Regions from separate parts of the Xanthomonas rydalmerensis genome, predicted to be linked through region 2. Evidence: riboswitches for the same ligand, from Rfam matches in the RefSeq annotation. Region 2 holds a riboswitch; the other holds the start of a gene.
What was found. Region 2 has a riboswitch for cobalamin ahead of btuB (TonB-dependent vitamin B12 receptor). Riboswitches for the same ligand answer to the same signal wherever they lie in the genome.
Positions count from the first base shown of each region.

Region 1: another riboswitch for cobalamin. It lies ahead of metE (5-methyltetrahydropteroyltriglutamate--homocysteine S-methyltransferase); the one in region 2 lies ahead of btuB (TonB-dependent vitamin B12 receptor).

Region 1 covers NZ_CP126170.1:4,752,418-4,759,792, forward strand. The annotation lists gene QN245_RS20360 (ATP-binding protein) at 1-602, opposite strand, end outside; gene QN245_RS20365 (response regulator transcription factor) at 685-1,368, opposite strand; gene QN245_RS20370 (hypothetical protein) at 1,442-1,825, opposite strand; gene dusA (tRNA dihydrouridine(20/20a) synthase DusA) at 2,246-3,265, opposite strand; cobalamin riboswitch at 3,409-3,662, shown strand; gene metE (5-methyltetrahydropteroyltriglutamate--homocysteine S-methyltransferase) at 3,874-6,165, shown strand; gene QN245_RS20385 (choice-of-anchor X domain-containing protein) at 6,404-7,375, shown strand, end outside.
Region 2 covers NZ_CP126170.1:4,323,876-4,331,250, forward strand. The annotation lists gene QN245_RS18325 (DEAD/DEAH box helicase) at 154-1,527, shown strand; gene queD (6-carboxytetrahydropterin synthase QueD) at 1,719-2,078, shown strand; gene QN245_RS18335 (phasin family protein) at 2,355-2,732, shown strand; gene bioD (dethiobiotin synthase) at 3,146-3,835, opposite strand; gene QN245_RS18345 (GAF domain-containing protein) at 3,953-4,435, shown strand; gene QN245_RS18350 (TfoX/Sxy family protein) at 4,432-4,860, shown strand; cobalamin riboswitch at 5,145-5,361, shown strand; gene btuB (TonB-dependent vitamin B12 receptor) at 5,476-7,347, shown strand.

The DNA.
Region 1 (7,375 bases), 430 kb from region 2:
TCGTTGATCACACGGCGCAGCGGGCGCAGGCTCCATTGCAGGATGAAGGCCTGCAGCACCAACAGGATCAGGCCGGCGCCACCGAGGTTGAACCACACCCGGCCGCGGAACACGCGCAGCTGCGCGCCCAGCGCGCGGGTGTCCTCCATGATGTAGATGGTGACCGGGGTTTCCTTGTCGCGGCGCACGTAGGCCAGGCCGATGCCGTAGCGGTAGACCTCGCCCTCGCTGCCGTCGATCTGGGTCATCGGCCAGGGCCCGTCGAAGGTTTCCTGGCGCGGCTCGAGCATGCCGCCGCGCGGTGGCAGCGGGCCCTCGCTGGACATCGAGATCCAGCCTTCGGTGGGCAACACGATCTGCGCGTACAGGCCGCTGCCGGGCCGGTCGAAATGCGGGTCCGGCGGCGGCTTGTCGTTGTTGATGTACAGCGATCCGTCGCGGGCGACGTCGATGTTGTTGGCGTACGCGGTGGCGTAGCTCTTCAGGCGCTCGCGCAGGTTGCTCAACGCGGTGTCGGCGAACGCCTGGTCCAGCGCGTAACCGGCCGCGGCCAGGAACGCCAGCAGGCTGAGGCTGGCGGCGAGCAGCTGGCGCGCCTGCAAGGAACGCGGGCGCCAGCGTTTGTACCACCTGGGTCGTGCCGCCACGCGGTCGCTTCCTCGGTGTGCTCGCCGGCGCCTGCGATCAGCCTTCGGTGCGCGGAATCGCGAACCGGTAGCCGCGGCCGCGCACGGTCTCGATCGGCTTCAACTCGCCGTCCGGGTCCAGCTTCTTGCGCAGGCGGCCGATGAACACTTCGAGCACGTTGGAATCGCGGTCGAAATCCTGCTGATAGATGTGCTCGGTCAGGTCCGCCTTGGAGACCAGTTCGCCGGCATGCATCATCAAATACTCAAGTACCTTGTACTCGTAGCTGGTCAGGTCGACGTTGCTGCCGCTGACGCTGACGGTCTGCGCCGCCAGGTCCAGCGCGACCGGACCGCATTCCAGGGTCGGCTTGCTCCAGCCGGCGGCGCGGCGCAGCAGCGCATTGACGCGCGCCAGCAGCTCTTCGACATGGAACGGCTTGACCAGATAATCGTCGGCGCCCTGCTTGAGGCCTTCGACCTTGTCCTGCCAGCTGGAACGTGCGGTGAGGATCAGCACCGGAAACTTCTTGCCTTCGTCGCGCAGCGCCTTGATCAGTTCCATGCCCGACATCTTCGGCAGGCCGAGATCGATGATGCCCACGTCGAAGGGCACTTCGCGGCCCATGTACAGGCCTTCCTCGCCGTCCTGCGCCGCATCCACCGCAAAGCCTTCGCGCTTCAGGCGAGCGGCCAGGGTCTCTCGCAGCGGAGCTTCGTCTTCGACCAGAAGGATACGCATGAACTCTCCCTAGTAACTTACAGGTGGCCGGTGGCCGGGGCGGTGTGTGGAACCTGAACCGAACTATCCGGACTCACGGGTGATCGTCGCGTGGTGGCTCGGGAGGCTCGCCCGACCGCGGCGCCCGCGGCGGTGCCGCACGGCCAGGCTGCGGATCGTCCATGTAGCGTACCCGCCCACGGCCGTCCATGTACTTGACGCGGTTGATGTCGCGTCCGTCGAACGGCACGCGCTCGGCGCCGAGGATCTGACCGCCGGTGGACCGCTGCACCCGGCGCACCGCATCGGACAGGGAACTGCCGGCATAGTCACGGCTGCGTCCCGCGTCGCGCTCCGGCGGCGCCATCGCGCCCGGCATGGGCGGCTGCTGCGCACGGCCATGCCCAGCCGCGACCGACGCCAGCGCGAGCGCGAAGACGGCGGCAAAGCGGTAGTGGCGGGAAGCAGGAGAAGTCACGACGGGCATCCTAACGGACTGATCGGAAACGTTCAAAACTTGTGAAGCGCGACACCTCGTGGAAACGAAGACGACCTCGAGAAATCGAGGCAAATTCTTGATTTTTCGGGGTGAATCCGGTCTGAACTTTTCCGGCCGCCACGGGCGACATTCAGTCAAATGAACCTATGAAGAGTCGATGCAAGGGCCGCGCCAGGGGTCTGGAGAGGCCCTGCGGCAGGTGCTTCGCAGCGTCTCCGGGAACGCAGAGACTAGCCGGCCATACCTGAACGGAATCCCTGAACGAAAGGAGGAAAGTGGGATGCGGACCCGTCGCCGACCGATTCGCGACGTTGTCCTACACTCTAGAGAAGAGACGAGGTCGACCAGCGACGAGCAAGGCAATGGCGCCTCCACTGCGTTCCGATTGGCTCCCGCCGATCAGGCCGCCGCGCGTGTCGCTTCATCGGTGACCGCCAACGCCCGCTCCAGCAGCGCCCAGTCCGCGCCCGGCCGGTGCGCGCCTTCGCTGAGCACCTGGCGGAAGGCGCGGCCGCCGGGCTGCCCGTGGAACAGGCCGAGCAGGTGCCGGGTGATGTGCTTGAGCGCCAGGCCCTCGGCCAGGCGTGCCTCGACGTAGGGACGCAGCGCACGCAGCAACTCCGCGCGCGGGCGCGGCGCGGCGCCGGTCAGGGCCGCGTCCAGCCGATGCAGGACGTAGGGGTCGTGATAGGCCGCGCGGCCCAGCATCACCCCGTCCACCGCCTGCAACTGCGCCTGCGCCGTCTCCACCGCGGCCAGGCCGCCATTGAGCACCACCTGCAACTGCGGCCGCTCGCGCTTGAGCCGATGCGCCCAGTCGTAGCGTAGCGGCGGCACTTCGCGGTTCTCCTTCGGCGACAGGCCCTGCAGCCAGGCATTGCGCGCATGCACCACGAACAGTCCGCAACCAGCCGCGGCGACCTGGTCGACGAAGGCCAGGAACACCGCATAGTCGTCGTCCTGGTCCACGCCCAGCCGGCATTTCACCGTCACCGGGATGTCCACCGCCGCGACCATCGCCGCCACACACTCGGCGACCAGCGTCGGCTCGCGCATCAGGCAGGCACCGAAGCGCCCGGCCTGCACCCGGTCGGACGGGCAACCGCAATTGAGGTTGATCTCGTCGTAGCCCCAGTCCTGGCCGATCCGCGCCGCCTGCGCCAGCAGCGCCGGCTCGCTGCCGCCGAGCTGCAGCGCCAGCGGATGCTCGGACGCATCGAAATCCAGCAACCGCGCACGATCGCCCAGCACCACCGCATTGGCGTGCACCATCTCGGTGTACAGCCGCGCCGACGGCGCGAGCAACCGGTGGAACACCCGGCAGTGGCGGTCGGTCCAGTCCATCATCGGGGCCACGGACAGGCGCAGCGAGGCGGCGTAACGCGCGGGGAGATCGGCGGTGGGGAGCGGAAGCGTCATCGGCACGACGGGCGGGCGCCGCCGGCTATCCGCCGCAGCGCCAGTCATTGACTTAGGGATCAATAGCTTACACGTTCGCCATGAACGTTGCCGGGACCTACCGACAAAAACGCACTGGCGCTTGACCCGCCACCGCATCCGGCCTATCGTGCGCTCGCCGAAGGTATTCATCTCTTCATTCGGATGAAGGGATGGATTTAAACGGGAATCCGGTGACGGCCGGCGCCGCAAGCGCCTGCCCATTCCGGAGCTGCCCCGCAGCGGTGAATGGAAACGACCTCCGTCAATGGCACTGGGCCAGCGCATGCCGGCCTGGGAAGCGACGGACAGTAGGTGCGCAGCCGGCACGGTGCGCGTGTCCATCAGCCCGAATACCGGCCCCGGCCGGAGGACCGTGCGTCCTCCGATTCGACCTGGCGCCTCCGCGGGGAGGCGGCCGGACCGCGACCCGGCCTTGCGCCGCGCCGCGTCGTCCGCCTGCCCGCGCGGTACCGGTTCGCCCGCGGGGGCGAAGGTCGCTGGCGTGGCGGGCGGTCCGTGCGAACGGGACGCGCGGCGCGCGGTTCCTTCGTTCCTCAATGCCCTTGAACGCAATGAGGAAACGCAACATGACGATCGTGACCAACCTAGGCTTCCCGCGCATCGGTGCGCGGCGCGAGCTCAAGCAGGCGCTGGAACGCTACTGGCGCCGCGACATCGATAGCGCGCAACTGCAGGACACCGCACGCGACCTGCGCCTGCGCCACTGGCAGCTGCAACGCGAGGCCGGGGTGGACGTGCCACCCAGCAACGACTTCAGCCTGTACGACGCGATGCTCGACACCGCGTTCCTGTTCGATGCGATCCCGCAGCGCTACCGCGCGCTGGCCGATGCCGATCCGCTGGCCGGCTACTTCGCGATGGCGCGCGGCACCCAAGAAAACGGCCTGGACCTGCACGCGCTGGAAATGACCAAGTGGTTCGACACCAACTACCACTACCTGGTGCCGGAGCTGGCGCGGCGCCAGCACTTCCGCCTGCGCGGCGACAAGCCGGTGGTGGAGTTCCTGGAAGCCAAGGCGCAGGGCATCCAGACCCGGCCGGTGCTGATCGGGCCGGTGACCTTCCTGGCGCTGTCCAAGACGGTGGACGGCAGCGACCGCTGGGCACTGCTGGACAGTCTGCTGCCGGTGTACGCCGACCTGCTGCAGCGCCTGCATGCGGCCGGTGCCGGCTGGGTGCAGCTCGACGAGCCGGCGCTGGTGCTGGACCTGGACGACGCCGCGCGCGCCGCCTATCGCCGCGCCTACGACGTCCTGGCGCAGGCGCCGCGGCCGAAGCTGCTGCTGACCAGCTATTTCGGCGAGCTGGGCGACAACCTGGAGCTGGCGATGGCGCTGCCGGTGGACGGCGTGCACGTGGATCTGGTGCGCGGCGTGGCGCAACTGGACGCGGTGCTGCAAGCCTTGCCAGCCGGTCGCGTACTCTCGGCCGGCCTGGTCAACGGCCGCAACGTGTGGCGCACGCCGCTGGACAACGCGCTCACCCTGGCCCGTTACGCGGCCGGCCATGTCGGCCGCGAGCGGTTGTGGCTGGCGCCGTCGTGCTCGCTGCTGCATGTGCCGGTGGATCTGCAGCAGGAGACCAAGCTGGACCGTGAACTGGTCGGCTGGCTGGCCTTCGCCAGGCAGAAGCTGCAGGAACTGCGCACCCTGGCCGATGCGCTGGACGATCAGCCGCAGGCGCAGGCGGGACTGGATGCAGCGCGCGATGCGTTGGCCAGCCGCCGTGCCTCCGCCCGCGTGCACCGCGCCGAGGTGGCGCGACGGGTAGACGCACTGACCGACGATGCCGGCCGCCGGCAGTCGCCTTATGCGCAGCGCCGCCAGGCGCAGCAGGCCGCGTTGCGGCTGCCGCTGTATCCGACCACCACGATCGGCTCGTTCCCGCAGACCGAGCAGGTGCGGCAGGCGCGCGCGCAGCACAAGGCCGGCAAGCTCGACGATGCCGCGTACGACGCGTTCCTGGCTGCCGAGACCGAACGCTGCGTGCGCGCGCAGGAGCAACTGGGCCTGGATGTGCTGGTGCACGGCGAGTTCGAGCGCAACGACATGGTCGAGTACTTCGGCGAGCAACTCGACGGCTTCGCCTTCACCCGGCACGGCTGGGTGCAGAGCTACGGCTCGCGCTGCGTGAAGCCGCCGATCATCTACGGCGACGTGCAGCGTCCGGCGCCGATGACGCTGCGCTGGACCCAGTACGCGCAGTCGCTGACCGAGCGGCCGATGAAGGGCATGCTGACCGGGCCGGTGACGGTGCTGCAGTGGTCGTTCGTGCGCGACGACCAGGAGCGCGCGCAGACCTGCCGGCAGATCGCGCTGGCGCTGCGCGATGAGGTGCGCGACCTGGAGGCGGCCGGCATCGGCGTGATCCAGATCGACGAGCCGGCGATCCGCGAAGGCCTGCCGCTGCGCCGCGCCGACTGGCAGGCGTACCTGGACTGGGCGGTGCAGTGCTTCCGCATCGCCGCGGCCGGCGTGCGCGACGCCACGCAGATCCACACCCACATGTGCTACTCGGAGTTCAACGACATCATCGAGGCGGTGGCGGCGATGGACGCGGACGTGATCTCGATCGAGACCTCGCGCTCGCGCATGGAACTGCTCGATGCCTTCGTGCGCTTCCGCTATCCGAACGCGATCGGGCCCGGCGTGTACGACATCCATTCGCCACGCGTGCCGAGCACGCAGGAGATGGTGGAGTTGCTGGAGAAGGCGCGGGCGGTGCTGGATCCGCAGCAACTGTGGGTCAACCCGGATTGCGGGCTGAAGACCCGTGGCTGGGCGGAAACGCGTAGCGCCCTGGAAGCGATGGTCGCCGCGGCGCGGCAATTGCGCAGTCAGCAGGCGCAGGCAGCGTGACCGGCGATGCCCGGCGCCACGTGCGCCGGGCATCGTTGTGCTCCAGGCATGTCCGGCATCCCAGTTCGGTGCGCATTGCTGCATTGCGTCTTTGTCCGGCAATGTGCGCTGGCTATAACCGGAGGCGAACGCGTGGCGAGGGGGCGCTGCGTCCTCGCCGACGTGCTGCCGGCGGCGCACCGCGCCGCGAGGTCCGGCAGGTGCGTCTGCTACTCAGCACCGCCAGGGAGAGCGCGTCATGCCGAAGCTGTCGAAACTGTCCGCCGTCTGCGTCCTGTATCTCATCATCCCCACCGCCGCGCTGCACGCGGCCGAACTGATTCCCAAACAACTGGCCGGCCCGCCGGAGGAGTTCGCGCAGATGCGCGCGCCCGCCCCGGCGGAAGCGGCGATCCTGTCCAAGAGCGCGTTGCTGCCGGTGGAGTTCTCCGCCGCACGCAGCAGTGGGCCGGCGCAATGGCACACCACACTGCCGGTGGAGAACGGCAAGCTGCGCTTCGTGGTGCTGTCCGGCGAACACGATTGGCAGCCGCGCCTGAGCGCGCCGGCCACGGCCAGTGCGCGCGCCGGCACCGCCGCCGCGACGCCGATGCTCGCGCCCAGCGCCAAGGCCACCCAACTGGGCGCCGGCGGCGCCGCACTGCCAGCCCGCGAGTACCGCGTGGACACAGCCGCTAACGGTGAGTGGACCCTGACCCTGCAGGCCGACAGCAACAGCACGGCGCAGCGCGGTTATGTGCTGATGGAAGGCGATGCGCGCACGCAACTGGCGTCCTATCCCAGCGACCGCGCGCAACTGCAGCGCGGGCAGCGCATCGGCCTGACCGCCCTGCTCGGCGGCATCGATGCGCAGGGCAGCGTGTCGCTGGCGCGCAGCGCCGGCAGCGGCCGCATCGACACCGCCCAGTTGCGGGTGATCGCGCCGGACGGCTCCGTCAGCCAATGGCCGATGGCCGACGACGGCCGCCACGGCGACGGCGCCGCGGGCGACGGCGTGTATGCCGGCGACTTCCCGGCGACCGCCACCGGCACCTATATCGCGCAGGTGGTGGTGCACGGCCACGACGCCGGCGGCCAGCCCTTCGTGCGCACCAGCGAGCACGTGCTGCCGGTGCTGGACACCACCTTGCGCATCAACGCCGATGCGGTCGCCGCCAGCGCCCAGCCCGGCACCCGCCTCACCCTGCCGATCCCGGTACGCATCGGCGGC
Region 2 (7,375 bases):
CGACGCCTTTCGTGGTGCCGACGAACCCCAGCCTTGCGCTGCGGGTTGATCCACCCTCTCGCAGCGCGGTTCACGGGAACGCTCCGAGCCTCACCTACTTGCGCCTGCGCGCCGGGTCCGTCCCGGCGTCGGCGCGTTATCCGGAGCATTCTCATGTCGTTCGAATCCCTGGGCCTTGCGCCCTTCCTGCTGCGCGCGTTGGCCGAGCAGGGCTACGAAACCCCCACCCCGATCCAGGCGCAGGCCATTCCCGTCGCCCTGGAAGGCCATGACCTGATGGCCGGCGCGCAGACCGGCACCGGCAAGACCGCCGCGTTCGGGCTGCCGCTGCTGCAGCACCTGGGCACCTCGCCGCAGCCGGTCAGCAGTGGCGGCCCGCGCAAGCCGCGCGCGCTGATCCTGACCCCGACCCGCGAGCTGGCCACCCAGGTGCACGACAGCCTGCGCGGCTACAGCAAGTACCTGCGCATCCCCAGCACCACCATCTACGGTGGCGTGGGCATGGGCAACCAGCTCGACGCGCTGCGTCGCGGCGTGGACCTGCTGATCGCCTGCCCAGGCCGCCTGCTCGACCATCTGGAGCGTCGCAGCGTAGACCTGTCGGGCATCGAGATCCTGGTGCTGGACGAGGCCGACCGCATGCTCGACATGGGCTTCCTGCCGTCGATCAAGCGCATCCTCGCCAAGCTGCCCAAGCAGAACCGGCAGACCCTGCTGTTCTCGGCCACCTTCGAGGAAGGCATCAAGCAGCTGGCCCGCGAGTTCATGCACGACCCGCAGGAAATCCAGGCCACCCCGAGCAACACCGTGGCCGACACCATCACCCACCGCGTGCACCCCGTGGACGGCGCGCGCAAGCGCGAACTGCTGCTGCACCTGCTGGCCGCCGACTCGCGCAAGCAGACCCTGGTGTTCGCCCGCACCAAGCACGGTGCCGACAAGCTGACCATGTTCCTGGACAAGTCCGGGCTGAAGACCGCCGCGATCCACGGCAACAAGAGCCAGGGCCAGCGCCTGCGCGCGCTGAGCGACTTCAAGGCCGGCCGCATCACCGTACTGGTGGCGACCGACATCGCCGCGCGCGGCATCGACATCGACCAGTTGCCCAAGGTCATCAACTACGACCTGCCGATGGTCGCCGAGGACTACGTGCACCGCATCGGCCGCACCGGCCGCAACGGTTCGACCGGCGAGGCGATCTCGCTGGTGGCGCAGGACGAGGCCAAGCTGCTGCGCGCGATCGCGCGCATGCTCAAGCGCGAGATGGACATCCGCGACGTGCCGGGCTTCGAGCCGGTGACGCCGATCCGCTGGGGCAACAACAACCCGCCGGACGAGCGTCCGGGCGGTGCCCGTCCGCCGCGTCGCGGCAGCCATGCCCGTCGCGGCCATGGCGATGCGCCGGCGCACGCGCATGCACATGCCGGCAGCAAGAAGCCCGGCGGCAACCACGCCGACGGCGCCCGCCGCCAAGGCCAGGGACGCCGGCAGGGCAACGGCGGCAACCGTCCCGCCGCGCCGCGCTGATCGCAGCGCTCGTACAGCGCTGCCGCATCACTCGACAAGCCGCCCTTCGGGGCGGCTTTTTCGTTGCGTGGTCCCAGCGCGGGCACAGGCACGGCGTCGCCGTGCGATGCCCGCCACGGGGCGCCGCCGCTGCATCGCCTCGACCCGCGCGCGACCGCGCCGCTCCCGCCCCTGCCCGTACAATGCCGCCCATGGATATCTTCAAAGTCTTCACCCTCGAAGCCGCACACCGCCTGCCCAACGTGCCGCCCGGCCACAAGTGCGCGCGCTTGCACGGGCACTCGTTCCGCATCGAGCTGCACGTCAGCGGCGAACCCGGCGCCGAGAGCGGCTGGGTCATGGATTTCGGCGACATCAAGGCGGCCTTCCGCCCGCTCTACGACCAGCTCGACCACCATTACCTCAACGACATCGAGGGCCTGGACAACCCCACCAGCGAACGCCTGGCGGTGTGGATCTGGGACCGGCTCAAGCCGGCGCTGCCGCTGCTGAGCGAAGTGGTGGTTCATGAAACCTGCACCTCCGGCTGCCGTTATCGCGGTCCGGGTTGAAAGGCTGGGAATGGAGAATGGGGAGTGGGGAATCGCAAGGGCGGCACCGCGGTGGCTGAGCGTTTGCGATGCCGCCTGCCCGTGCGTCGTAGCGCGCATTGGCGCTTGCCAGAAACCCAGAGGCGCCTTGCCGAGCCCCGGAAAATTGCGCCAAGCCATTGATCCGGAAGGTAGATTGAACGCATCCTGAGCGGCTTCAGAAAATTTTGTTGCATCGCAGCAGAATGGGCGTATGTTGCACTGCAACAGCAGTCGGCATTCCAACGGAGTTGCATGATGTCCGCTCAATTCAACGATCAGTTCAGCAGCTACACCCAGCAGTTCGCCGCCGCCGCGGCGCGTGCCAACCGCCTGGCGCTGGAGAGCGCCGAGAGCGTGTTCGGCGTGCAGTTGAAGACCTTCGAGAAGAACGTGTCGGCCACCACCGGCTTCCTCGGCGAACTGACCGAGGCCCGCGATCTGGGTACCGTGCAGGCGCTGTGGCCGAAGGGCCTGCAGATCGCCCGCGACAACTTCGAGCGGCTGGCCACGGCCAACCAGGAAGTGTTCGGCCTGGGCCTGAAGACCTCCGAGGCGATCGGCCAGCTGGCCAAGCACCAGTTCGAGGCGGCGACCGAACAGGCTGCGCCCAAGGCCAAGCCCACCGCCAAGTAACACCGTTTTCGACGTCGCTGCGGTTCGCCGCCCGACGCACGCTCGGTCTGCATGGGTCCCTCCCCCCGTGCAACCCCAGGCCCGGTAGATCCCTCCCTCTACCGGGCCTTTTTTATGGGCGGGATTCGGGAGTGGGGATTGGGGATTTGTCGATCTCGCGCGTCCCGGCGTTCCTGGCTTCCTTCATGGGAGAGGCTTCAGCGCCGATGCTCTGCTCGAAACCGGTAGATCTCTTCTTCTACCGGCTTATGCGCGCGCTTCGGGAGTGGGAGCGACATTCGGGACGAGCCGATCCCGCCGTCGGGATACCTGTCTGCGGGAAGGGCTTCAGCCCCGACGCGTCATCGGCAAGGCGTCGGGACTGAAGTCCCTCCCACACAAGCCGGCTGCGCAGCGCGCGTCTCGGCAGCGGCTCAGTCCGGGGACATTCCCGCCCACGGCTGCAACTCCGCCGCCAACTGCGCGGCCTGCGGTTGCGGCCGGTACGGCAAGCGCCCCCAGCACGGCATCGGCAGACGCGCGCGCAGCATCGCCATGTTGTCGTCGATGCGCTCCATCGCCGGGTCGATCTCGTTGCCGATCCAGCCGATGCACTGCAGGCCGTCGGCGGCGATCGCCGCGGCGCTGAGCCGGGCATGGTTGAGGCAGCCCAGGCGCAGGCCGACCACCAGCACCACCGGCAGCCCCAGCGCGCGCGCCAGATCGGCCTGATCCAGCGTCGCCGACAGCGGCGCCGCCCAGCCGCCGACACCCTCCACCACCACCACGTCGGCCTGCGCGCGCAGGCGTTCGAAGGCGGCGGCGATCGGCACCAGTTCCAGTTGCACGCCGGCATCGGCGGCGGCCAATTCCGGCGCCAGCGGCAGCGGCAACGCGTAGGGATTGAGATCGGCGTAGGCCGGCCGCGGCGCGCTCGCGTCCTGCAGGGCAAGCGCGTCCTCGTTGCGCCAGCCGTCGGCGTCGCGGCTGCAGCCGCTGGCGACCGGCTTCATGCCCACCGCGCGCTGGCCACGCGCGCGCAAGGCATGCAGCAGCGCGGTGCTGGCGATGGTCTTGCCGATGCCGGTATCGGTGCCGGTGACGTAGAAGGCGGGAACAGCCATGCGAAAACCCTGTCGGTTGGCCGGCGGGACGCGCGGCGGCGCGCAGGATAGCCGGGCGCGTCGCGCGCGTCAGCCGCCGCGGTGCCGGCGGACGCAGCGCGCTGCTAGACTCGCGCGATGTTCGCCTCGTCCTCGCTCACCGGCAGCAAGCCGGAACAGTACGCCCAGTTGCTCGACCAGGCCCGTGCCCTGGTCGCCGGGGAGCCCGACCGCATCGCCAATGCCGCCAACCTGGCGGCGCTGGTGTACCACGCGCTGCCGCGGCTGAACTGGGTCGGTTTCTATCTCTACGACGGCAAGGAACTGGTGGTCGGCCCGTTCCAGGGCCTGCCCGCCTGCGTGCGCATTCCGCTGCACAAGGGCGTGTGCGGCGCGGCCGCCAGCAGCGGCCAGACCCAGCGCATCGACGACGTGGAGGCGTTCCCCGGACACATTGCCTGCGATTCCGCCTCGCGCTCGGAACTGGTGGTGCCGCTGCTGCGCGGCAGTGCATTGGTCGGCGTGTTCGACCTGGACAGCCCGGACCTGGCCCGCTTCGACGCCGACGACCAGCGCGGCCTGGAAGCGATCGCCCAGGTCTTCGTCGACAGCCTGCGATGAGCACGGCCAAGCTGCGCAACATCGGCCCCAAGAGCGCGGCCTGGCTGCGCCAGGTCGGCGTGCGCACGCAGCAGGACCTGGAGGCGGCCGGCGCGGTCGGCGCCTTCGTCAAGGTCAAGCGCGCCGGCTTCAAGCCCAGCCTCAACCTGCTGTATTCGCTGGAAGGCGCGCTCAGCGGCTGTCACTGGCAGGAACTGTCCGAGGCGCGGCGCGCGCAGTTGCTGGGCGAGCTAGAGACCGCGACGGCGGCGCTGCCGGCGCAGCGCGGCCTGCCGGTGGCCGGGCCGGTGGCGACCACCCATTTCGACCGCGACGACACGCGCGGCGACGACGCTGCCGACGGCGCCTACGCGCACGAGGCGCACGACACGCCGGTGGGCGACCATCACGGCGACGACGACAGCCACGGCACCCACGCCGACTAGGGCGTTGCCGCATCCCCAAGCATGCCGCGCCTTGATTGCGCATGCCTGTGACAACGCAGAACGTGGACGTGAGTCCGCGCCCGAGCGACAACGCGACCACGGACGCACGCGATCACAGCCCTTCGGGCGAGGTCTGGCCGGCATGTCGCCTGCGCCGCGCGGCCCGACCTGACTGCCCGTCGGCGCTGCGCCGCGCACCACCGGTGGCGCGCTTGCCAGACCCAAAGCCGCACCCCCGGGATGGATGGGCATGCCCTACCCCGCGCAGCCAGCGGCGATCGCGTACAATCGCGCCGCTTCAAGGTGACCCACCGGCTCCGGCCAGCGGGTTGAAACGGGAAGCCGGTGCGTCTTGCGACAAGGCCGGCGCTGCCCCCGCAACGGTAAGCGATCCGCGCTGACGACTTTCGCCACTGTGCCACGGCATGGGAAGGCGTCGCAGCCGGGAGGCCCGCCTCCCAGATCGCCAGCCCGGAGACCGGCCTTGCAGCTCACTGGTTGCGATGCGGAGGGCGTCGCGGCGTGCCGCGCCGCGTTCGGCGCCGTCCGCTTGCACCTTCCGTTCGCGACTCCCTCGCCGTCACAGCGCGCAGCCGCGCGCCGGAGTTGCCACCCATGTCGTCCCGCCTGCTTTCGGTCGCGATCGCGTCCGCCCTGTCCCTGCCCGCGCTGGCCCACGCCGCCGACGCCGCCACCGATCTCGACCAGGTCCTGGTCACCGCCACCCGCACTCAGATCTCGGTGGAGGACAGCGTGGTCCCGGCGCAGGTCATCGACCGCGCGGAGATCGAGCGCAGCCAGGCCACGTCGCTGGCGCAGCTGCTGCAGGGCCGCGCCGGCATCGGCATCTCCAACCAGGGCGGCCTGGGCAAGCTGACCACGCTGAGCCTGCGCGGCAGCGAATCGGACCACGTGCTGGTGCTGGTGGACGGCGTGCGCATCGGCTCGGCCAGCGCCGGCCTGGCCGCGTTCCAGGACCTGCCGCTGAGCCAGATCGAGCGCATCGAGATCGTGCGTGGCCCGCGGTCGAGCCTGTACGGCTCCGACGCGATCGGCGGCGTCATCCAGATCTTCACCCGCCGCGGCGGTCAGGGCTTCCAGCAGAACCTGAGCCTGGGCGGCGGCAGCCACGGCCTGCGCGAGGCCGGCGCCGGCTTCAGCAACCGCGGCGAGCGCGGCTGGCTGGCCGTGCAGGGCGGCTACCAGAAGACCGACGGCATCAATGCCTGCAACGGCTCGGCCACGCTGTTCGCGGGCTGCTTCGTCGACCAGCCCGACCGCGACGGCTACCGCAACGTCTCGCTGAGCGCGCGCGGCGGCTACGCGCTGACCGACACGCTGCGCATCGAAGGCCAGGCGCTGAACATCGACAGCCGCAACGAGTACGACGGCGATCCGCTGTTCGCCGGCAACGAGGCCGACAACACCCAGCAGGTGTTCGGCGGCAAGCTCGACTGGACCCCGTCCGATCGCCTGCACCTGGCCGCGCAGTTCGGTCGCAACGTCGACGACGCCGACAGCTACTACCGTGCCCCCGGCGCGCGCACCCGCAGCTTCGTCAGCACCTTCGACAGCCGCCGCGACACCGCCGCGCTGCAGGGCGACATCACCCTCGCCGAAGGCCACCTGCTCAGCGTCGGCAGCGACTGGCAGCGCGAGCACGTCACCAGCACCACCGCTTTCGACGTCGACAGCCGCGACAACACCGGCGTGTTCGCCGAGTACCAGGGCCGTTTCGGCGCGCAGCAGGTGCAGGCCAGCGTGCGCAGCGACGACAACGAGCAGTTCGGCGAACACACCACCGGCAGCCTCGGCTGGGGCCTGGCGCTGGCGCATGGCCTCAAGCTCACCGCCAGCGTCGGCACCGGCTTCAAGGCGCCGACCTTCAACGACCTGTACTACCCGTTCGCCGGCAATCCGGAGTTGAAGCCGGAGCGTTCCAAGAGCGGCAACCTGGGCGTGGCGCAGTACGCCGACAGCTGGAACTGGACCTTCAACGCCTACGAGACCCGGGTCAAGGACCTGATCTCCTACGACGCGATCAGCTTCCTGCCGGTCAACGTGGACGAGGCGCGCATCCGCGGCGCCGAACTGACCGGCTATGCGCTGCTGGCCGGCTGGGAACTGTCGGCGCAGCTGAGCCACACCGACCCGCGCAACCGCAGCGATGGCGGCAACCGCGACAACTGGCTGGCGCGTCGCGCGCAGAACACCGCGCGCCTGGACGTGGATCGCGGCATCGGCCCGGTCAAGCTCGGCGTCACCGTGTTCGGCAGCGGCCACCGCTTCGACGACGCGGCCAACCGCGTACGCCTGGCCGGCTACGGCACCGTCGACCTGCGCGCGGAATACGCGTTCACCCCGGACTGGACGCTGCAGGCCAAGGCCAGCAACGTGTTCGACCGCGACTACCAGACCATCAACTGGTACAACCAGCCGGGCCGCGAGTACGCGCTGACCCTGCGCTACGCGCCGGCGGCGCGCTGAGTCGGCGCCCCGCGCTGCGCCGGCGGGC